Regions from separate parts of the Virgibacillus kekensis genome, predicted to be linked through region 1. Evidence: predicted binding sites of a transcription regulator. Region 1 holds the regulator's gene; the other holds the start of a gene.
The links. The regulator LexA, encoded in region 1, represses DNA repair genes until DNA is damaged. The targets are predictions, from matches to a motif close to CGAACATATGTTCG.
Positions count from the first base shown of each region.

Region 1 (4,123 bases):
ATGCCAAAGCAATCACCAGATACTTTGGCATATCCTATGAGGAACCAGTCGACTCCCAGAAGTATGTAGAGGTTATTGTTGATTCCCTTTGGACTTACAATTCTGCTAACTGGGATGATCACGCTGTAGTCGTCCATAAGGGAGAGGTATTCACCGTTATCAAAGATAAGTTCTACGTGGACGGCGGATATATGTACCAGATCAAGAGCGGTCTCTATATCACTGCCAATCCGAACTACGTGAGAGCTTATACTAAATAAAATAAGGCCCCTATAAAAAGGCCCATGAGCAATAGGAGTTTACAGCTACAAGCATAGTATGAACAACTAAGTCCGCAATATACAAAAAAGACCTCATAAAGAGGTCAATGTACGTCAGGTAGGGTTGTCGACCCCTATACAGGTATATGCACTAAAGATATAAAGATATACCAAAAAAAGGAGGCCCCTGGATAAGGGGGCCAGACCATGGAGGTAAATCTTGCTGTACGTTAAGTATGTGCCGATAAACTAATGAATATGCACAAAAAAAGACCCCTGCCATATCGGTAGGGGTTAATAAAGAGAAGAGTATATCATTTGGCTTCACGTCTAAAAGTATCTGTAAATTAAATTGAATTTATACAAGAATCCTCAGCTTAATTGGCAGGAACATTCTTCACTATTCTATATTTATCCCATCTTTGTTCTACTAGCCCTTTTTGAATTAAGTTATGTATATTTTCTCGGACTAGCTCATCTTTATTAACTTCCTCAACTTTAACCGGGCGTGGATAGTGCTTTTCCAGTTCAAGCAATATACTTACTTCAACAAGGTTAAGTTCATTCCTGTTTGCAGCTTCTAAAATGTTCATTCTTCTCTACTCCTTTAAACTTTTAAGAGTGTACCATATAAATTTTCTATATTAAAATTATGGAATCCATTTTACAGTATACCCGATTTGTTTAGCACTTTAACGTAAAAAAGACCTCTTACAAAGAGGTCAAAAAGTTAACCTTTCCTACTAGTGCATTATTCAAAAGATAAAAAGATGGTTGGACATGTGTTCTTTTTAATTAGCATATTTTTCAAGTCACTTATTTTAAATTTTAAACCCTACAAATGGGATGACTAGAGGGATGAATTAAATTTTATGTGGTTCTATTTGCATTACGAAGAAATTACTAATAAGGAAGGAGAAATGAAAAACGTTGAGTGGTTAAATTCGAAAGGCTTAAGCCTGTTTTGGTTTTCATCAGGCATACATAACAAACTATGTCCGCTATAAAACATACAATACTGTACAAAGGGAAAAGGAGGTGGAATTGAATGAGTCACGGAGGCATTTTTGATGACAATGGTTTCGTACTGCTTGTAGTTCTGTTTATCCTCCTGATTATTGTAGGATCCAATTTTCAGAAGGGTGGCTATGGTGGCTACTAAACCCAAGAAGGAATTGCCCCAACCTGAATAGCCCATAATTGTTCAAAAACCTCCCCTTTCCTCCGCCTTAATTGGTGGGGGCTTTTTTTTATGGACCAAACATATAATCTCCCAGCCACGCAATGAAAATGATTGCCAAAATGTAACTGCTAGATTAGACTTAACAGTTTTTGCTTGATAGAATTGAACACTTTTTCACCACTAACCCTTCCAACCATGAAGGAAAATTATTTAGGAGAAATGGAACCTGTAACTGAAACTTCATGGATAGTGTTCTTTTACCATTTTAGAGAGAGGCATATTTAGTGGAGTATTATTATTTGGTTTTGCAGAAATAGTTAATCTACTAGATAAATCACGTTCCTCATCAGATCGCGCATCCCGGGCAATCGAAGAAATGAGAGCGCATTTTGTCCCTACTATTAGTAAAACTGAACCAGAAAAGCAAAAGGAACCAGTCCCTGTGAGTAAGGCCGAGGCTATTGAACAAGAAATCGAGGAAATCAGAAACAACCCTAGGTATAGTAATGATATGAAAAATGCCATGATCGCTACAGTTAAGCAAAGAGAAGGAATAAAGTAAGGGGATGTAAAGGAGGGTGAGATGGTCACCCTCAGAACACCCCACAAACACCCCAACAATAATGATAATGGATTATTTTATTTGATAACTGAAAAATAACTTCCTTATTATACAGCGGTTTTTGATTTACGTTTGATAACGCTTGAAACCATAGTATAGAATTAGAACTACCATTCACCCTTGGGAAAGAGAACAATACCTGTCCACTTATTAATAGGAATCAAAAAAGACTTCCGTCACTATATGATGGAAGTCTTTTATTATGGATTTTATTAATGAATTGTACGAAACAAACCAATCACTTTTCCCAGAATGGTAACATTCGGATAGATGAGCGGCTCCATCGTAGCATTCTCCGGTTGCAGACGGATATGGTCTTTCTCCTTAAAGAAACGCTTAACGGTTGCTTCATCTTCATCAGTCATTGCTACGACGATATCACCGTTCTGTGCAGTGTTCTGTTGCTTAACAATTACCATGTCCCCATCCAGAATTCCTGCCTCTATCATACTTTCACCTTCAATGATCAGGACAAACAAATTATCATCTGGCCCGGCACTCGATTTTGGTAACGGAACAAATTCCTCTATATTTTCAACGGCAGTAATCGGTATACCAGCAGTAACTTTACCTATGACAGGAGCGTATCTTGCTTCCTCTTTTGGAATATGGCTTTCTCCTGAAAGGTCCAGCACCTCGATAGCCCTAGGCTTGGTAGGATCCCTGCGAATATATCCCTTACTCTCAAGCCGGGCTAGATGGCCATGTACAGTAGAACTGGAGGCGAGGCCAACAGCTTCTGCTATCTCTCTTACCGAAGGCGGATACCCCTTTTGATTAACCTCATCTTTAATATATTCAAGTATTGCTTCCTGCCGTTTAGAAAGTTTATTCATCTATCAAACACCTCGCGCATAGGATTTATTATTAATGATAGTTTACCATTTACAGGTAGTAAAAGCAAACATTCGTTCGAGAAAACTGTTGACAGGACCATATGTTCGTATATAATAGTAAGTAACAGAAATCGAACAGGGGTTCTTATAATTTAGGGAGGACTGATTTATATGTTTGAAAAAATTACTAAAACGGACGTTTTCTACTTAGTTGCTTTCGCACTGGCGCTTGCATTTTTATATTTTTCCATGGTAACCAGTGCATAAAAGATTGAGGAGCGGTATAAATGAACGCAGTCATATATTGCCGGGTAAGTACCGACAAAAAAGAGCAGGAGACATCATTATCAAGGCAGTATGAGGAATTGAATGCACTCGCTGCTAGACATAATATTACGGTAGTTGACTGTATCCAGGAACAGGAAAGTGGATATGACATTGACAGAGATGGTATTTTCCGGATGCTAGAACATTTTACTGAAAAAAGAGCAGATTGCCTGCTTATCCAGGATGAAACCAGGCTCGGTAGGGGAAATACAAAAATAGCATTGTTTCATCAGCTCCAAAAATTAAATGTAAAAATTTATACAGTGCTTGAGGACGGAGAACTGGAAATGTCTGAATCGGATTCGATGGTTTTGCAGATTGTGGGGATTGTTGAGGAATATCAACGTAAAATTCATAATACAAAAATTAAGCGAGGCATGAGGAAAGCAATGGATAGAGGGTATGACCCCAGTGTAAATCTTTCTAATCGCGGACAAGCACCAGGCAGGGGTCGGAAAGATTTTCCGATTGAAGAGGTTATACGAATGAGACAAAATAAAATGACGTTTGAAGAGATAGCAAAGACACTGAACGGGCTGGGATACAATATTTCAAAGGCTACAATTCATCGCAGATATCGGGAATTCCGTAATACTTGAAACAAAATCCGAGGAAGAGTAATATTAAAAAGCAAGAACAGTATGCTGTTCTTGCTTTTTTCTATTAGGAACTGAAAAGTATATTTATCTGACTCTGTGCAATAAAAAGGTTTGAGACCTTGCTTAAAAGGTATCCGGGAGGTATTTTAATGATTTCCAAAGAGAAGCTGGAAAGGATAAATCAGTTGGCTAAAAAAGCTAAAAATGATGGTCTTGATGAAAAAGAAAAAGAAGAACAAAAAGAATTGCGAAAACAGTACCTTCAGAATGTCCGTAAATCTTTTAAAAATCAGTTT
Region 1 is NZ_JBHSFU010000003.1:359,100-363,222, forward strand. It holds gene ACFO3D_RS03190 (DUF5776 domain-containing protein) at 1-260, shown strand, start outside; gene ACFO3D_RS03195 (hypothetical protein) at 638-853, opposite strand; gene ACFO3D_RS03200 (YjcZ family sporulation protein) at 1,309-1,422, shown strand; gene lexA (transcriptional repressor LexA) at 2,278-2,901, opposite strand; gene ACFO3D_RS03210 (YneB family resolvase-like protein) at 3,189-3,827, shown strand; gene ACFO3D_RS03215 (DUF896 domain-containing protein) at 3,977-4,123, shown strand, end outside.

Region 2 (4,123 bases), on a different contig from region 1:
AAAGCATTATTCCTACCTTTCATGCAAATCCCCACTGGGCATCACCATGTAGCGGATGCGTTGATCGAATTGAGTAACCGCTATATGGATTGCAGTAAAGTTGATATTTTGTCGTACAGTTTCGGTCCGATGGAGAAAGTGGTTTCTTCAGCTTATTTAACATGGATCAGACACTTTCCGGGTGTATATGACCGGATTTACCAGTTCGCAGCATATCGGAATTCACCGAAAGTATCACGCCACTATCTCTATGAATTATTATTTGTCCATTTTTTTAAACGGCTGACAAGCGTGCAGTCCCCTCATATTCTTTTCTGTACGCATGCACTGCCGTCAAGTATTGCCTCTGTCCTGAAAAAAAAGAATCAATTAAACGCCATAGTGGTGAATGTCTATACTGATTTTTTCATTAATAGAGTTTGGGGAATTGAAGGAATTGATTATCATCTTGTCGCTACTGAAGCTATGAAAGAACATTTAGTGAAGAGAGGAGTCCCTCCTGAACGGATTGTAATGACAGGGATACCTGTCCATCCAGCATTTAATACCCGAACTCTAAACAAAAAAACCGGAGATAAGCTATCTGTGCTGGTTACTGGTGGCAGTCTTGGGGTGGGAGCGATCCATCAGTTGGTACGTGCGTGTCAGTCGGGGAAAATTAACTATCTTGTCCTTTGCGGGAAAAATTCAGCGTTGTATAATCAGCTGAAATCCGCTGAAAATCCATCAATCAGACCGTTTCCGTACATTGAGAACAAGCAGGATTTGAACAAAATCTATGACAGTGTGGACGGGGTTCTGACAAAGCCTGGAGGGGTGACTGTCAGTGAATGCCTGATAAAACGAAAGCCGGTATTTCTGTACAACCCATTACCTGGACAGGAAATGATTAATGCAGAAGAACTTACACGGATTGGTCTGGCGAGAATGGTTGAAGTGAATTCCGGACTGGAACAGCAGATTATAGGCTTTTTTACAGACCGAGCCGAGCGGAAGAAGCATAAAATCAATCTGGATGCCTACCATGAACAACTGGACAGCCGACCAGTGAATAGCGTAATTGAGGAGCTGATCAGAAAAAAACACTAGCGTGTTGAAGCTAATGTTTTCTGTCAGCTCTTTATTTAGAGGTAAGAAAGTATAAGTTTTGCTCCATAAAGTTCTTGATTTACACAGCCACGTCCAGCTCCAGCGCCCATCACCTAGTGCCCTTCCGGCCTCTTCTTACGATAAAGAAGACTTGCCGACTGGTGAAACCAGAGGCCTAGTCGCACTTATACCCTTGTGGTGAAAGTCAACATCAATTCGCTTCGCTCATTGTGCTTCCTTTATCTCATACGATTCCGTCCAGGTCATACGGTGATAAGCAGGGCGCTTACGCTTTTGTTCATGTTTGCGGATTGCCGACGGTAATTTCTTGCTTTGGCATCGTATGCATTGCACGGGCACTCACATGGGATTGAACATGATAAACACCAGCTTCTTCAAATTTTTTCTCCACGGTGTACTTCCCGTCTCCAGTATGTTCGGCCGCAATCATTTCACTATCATCTTTCATGCCGTCTTTCCAGATTTCAAATTCAACCTCATCTGCATCTTCGACAGGCTCGCCATCCTGGGTAACTGTTACAGTAAATGTTTGAGGAGCATTCAACTCGGCTTTATCTGGGACTTTCAGTTCAGCATTTATAGCACTAACAGTCTCGTTGTTTGATGCATTACTGTCTTCCTCTTCACCACAACCGGCAAGAAATGCTGCCATAATAAGCAACAATATTACTTTCTTCATCGTCAGAATCCTCTCCATGGCATATCTAATGTCATTATAGTTAACAAACTATCGTAAAACAATGTTATCGTGTGAAACCTTTGTGAATGATTTTTCTTCACGTAAAACGGGTAAGATGTATAAATATCAGGCAAGCAAAAGTATCGAATATTTGTTCGCTTATATGTTAAAATGGATACATATCTGTGGTAGAATATATACAGATCGTAATAAACGGAGGTTTTTGTGTTGAAAAACCAATTTGAACTGGTTTCCCAGTATGAACCGAGTGGTGACCAGCCAAAAGCAATTAAAGAAATCGTGGAACGAGTTAATACTGGTCAGCGGCATCAGACTTTACTTGGTGCTACAGGGACCGGAAAAACATTCACCATGTCGAATGTCGTTCGTGAAATTAATCGTCCAACGTTGGTTATTGCCCACAACAAGACACTCGCTGGACAATTGTATAGCGAATTTAAGGAATTTTTTCCAAATAATGCGGTAGAGTATTTTGTCAGTTACTATGACTATTACCAGCCGGAAGCATATGTCCCCTCAACCGATACATTCATCGAGAAAGACGCCAGTATTAATGACGAGATTGATAAGCTTCGCCACTCGGCAACATCCGCGCTGTTTGAACGGCGCGATGTGCTTATTGTTGCCAGTGTGTCATGTATTTACGGTTTAGGCTCTCCTGAAGAATATAAAAGTCAAGTGCTGTCACTGAGAATGGGGATGGAAAAAGACCGGGACCAGCTGCTTCGTGACCTGGTTGACATTCAGTATGCACGTAATGACATTAACTTTCAGCGTGGAACCTTCCGCGTGCGTGGCGACTCTGTCGAAATCATCCCGGCCTCCCATGAAGAACACTGTATCCGGGTGGAGTTCTTTGGTGATGAAATAGACCGTATTCGAGAAGTGGACGCCTTGACCGGAGAAATAGTAGGAGACCGTGAACATGTGGCTATTTTCCCAGCATCCCACTTCGTAACCCGTGAAGAGAAATTAAAAAAAGCTATTATAAATATCGAAAAAGAATTGGAAGAACGGCTGGCGGAACTTCGTGAGCAGAATAAGCTGCTGGAAGCACAGCGGCTTGAGCAGCGGACCAACTATGATCTTGAAATGATGAAGGAAATGGGTTTTTGTTCCGGAATCGAGAACTATTCCCGGCATCTGACATTTCGTGAAGAAGGCGCAACTCCGTATACACTCCTGGATTTCTTCCCGGATGATTTTCTGGTCATAGTCGATGAGTCTCATGCCACCCTTCCGCAAATCCGAGGTATGTACAACGGGGACCGAGCAAGGAAACAAGTACTTGTCGATCATGGTTTCAGGCTGCCATCGGCGCTTGATAACCGTCCATTGAAGTTTGATGAGTTTGAGAAAGCGACGAATCAGCTTGTCTATGTATCTGCAACACCAGGACCGTATGAAAGAGAGCATTCACCGGAAATGACCGAGCAGATTATCCGTCCGACAGGGTTGCTTGATCCGGTAGTGGATGTCCGTCCGATTGAAGGGCAAATTGATAATCTGATAGAAGAAATCAATAAACGAACCGAGCAGAATGAGCGGATCCTCGTCACCACACTTACGAAAAAAATGGCAGAGGACTTAACGGATTATTTAAAGGAGATAGGTATTAAGGTTGCGTATTTGCACTCTGAAATTAAGACACTTGAGCGAATCGAAATTATTCGAGATCTTCGTGTTGGCAAGTATGATGTGCTTGTCGGGATTAACCTTCTCCGTGAGGGGCTAGATATACCTGAAGTATCTCTCGTTGCGATACTCGATGCCGATAAGGAAGGGTTCTTGCGTTCAGAGCGGTCGCTCATCCAGACAATGGGCCGGGCTGCACGTAATGAGAACGGTCAGGTGGTAATGTATGCTGACCGGATTACCGGATCCATGGAAGTGGCAATTGATGAAACAAACCGCCGTAGAGAAAAACAGATTGCATACAATGAAAAACATAATATTACGCCTAAGACAATCCGAAAAGATGTACGGGGTGTAATCAGAGCAACGGTTGCAGCAGAAACACAGGAAGACTATGATAAGAAGCCAACCAGTCTGACAAAACTCTCTAAAGCGGAAAAACAGAAAGTGATCAAACAGATGGAAAAAGAAATGAAAGAAGCAGCAAAGTCGCTTGATTTCGAGAAGGCTGCTGAACTTCGTGATATTGTATTTGAATTGAAGTCTGAAGTGTAATCTTTAAAGTGGAAGGATGACCTGTTGATGCCTAGTAAGTCTATTAATATCCAGGGTGCCAGAGCACATAATTTGAAAAATGTCGATGTAACAATTCCAAAAAATAAACTTGTCGTCTTAACA
Region 2 is NZ_JBHSFU010000004.1:56,906-61,028, reverse strand. It holds gene ACFO3D_RS04685 (MGDG synthase family glycosyltransferase) at 1-1,089, shown strand, start outside; gene ACFO3D_RS04680 (FixH family protein) at 1,388-1,789, opposite strand; gene uvrB (excinuclease ABC subunit UvrB) at 2,018-4,000, shown strand; gene uvrA (excinuclease ABC subunit UvrA) at 4,028-4,123, shown strand, end outside.
Region 2: a site for LexA is predicted at 1,934-1,947, ahead of uvrB (excinuclease ABC subunit UvrB). Genes of this name have one in related genera too.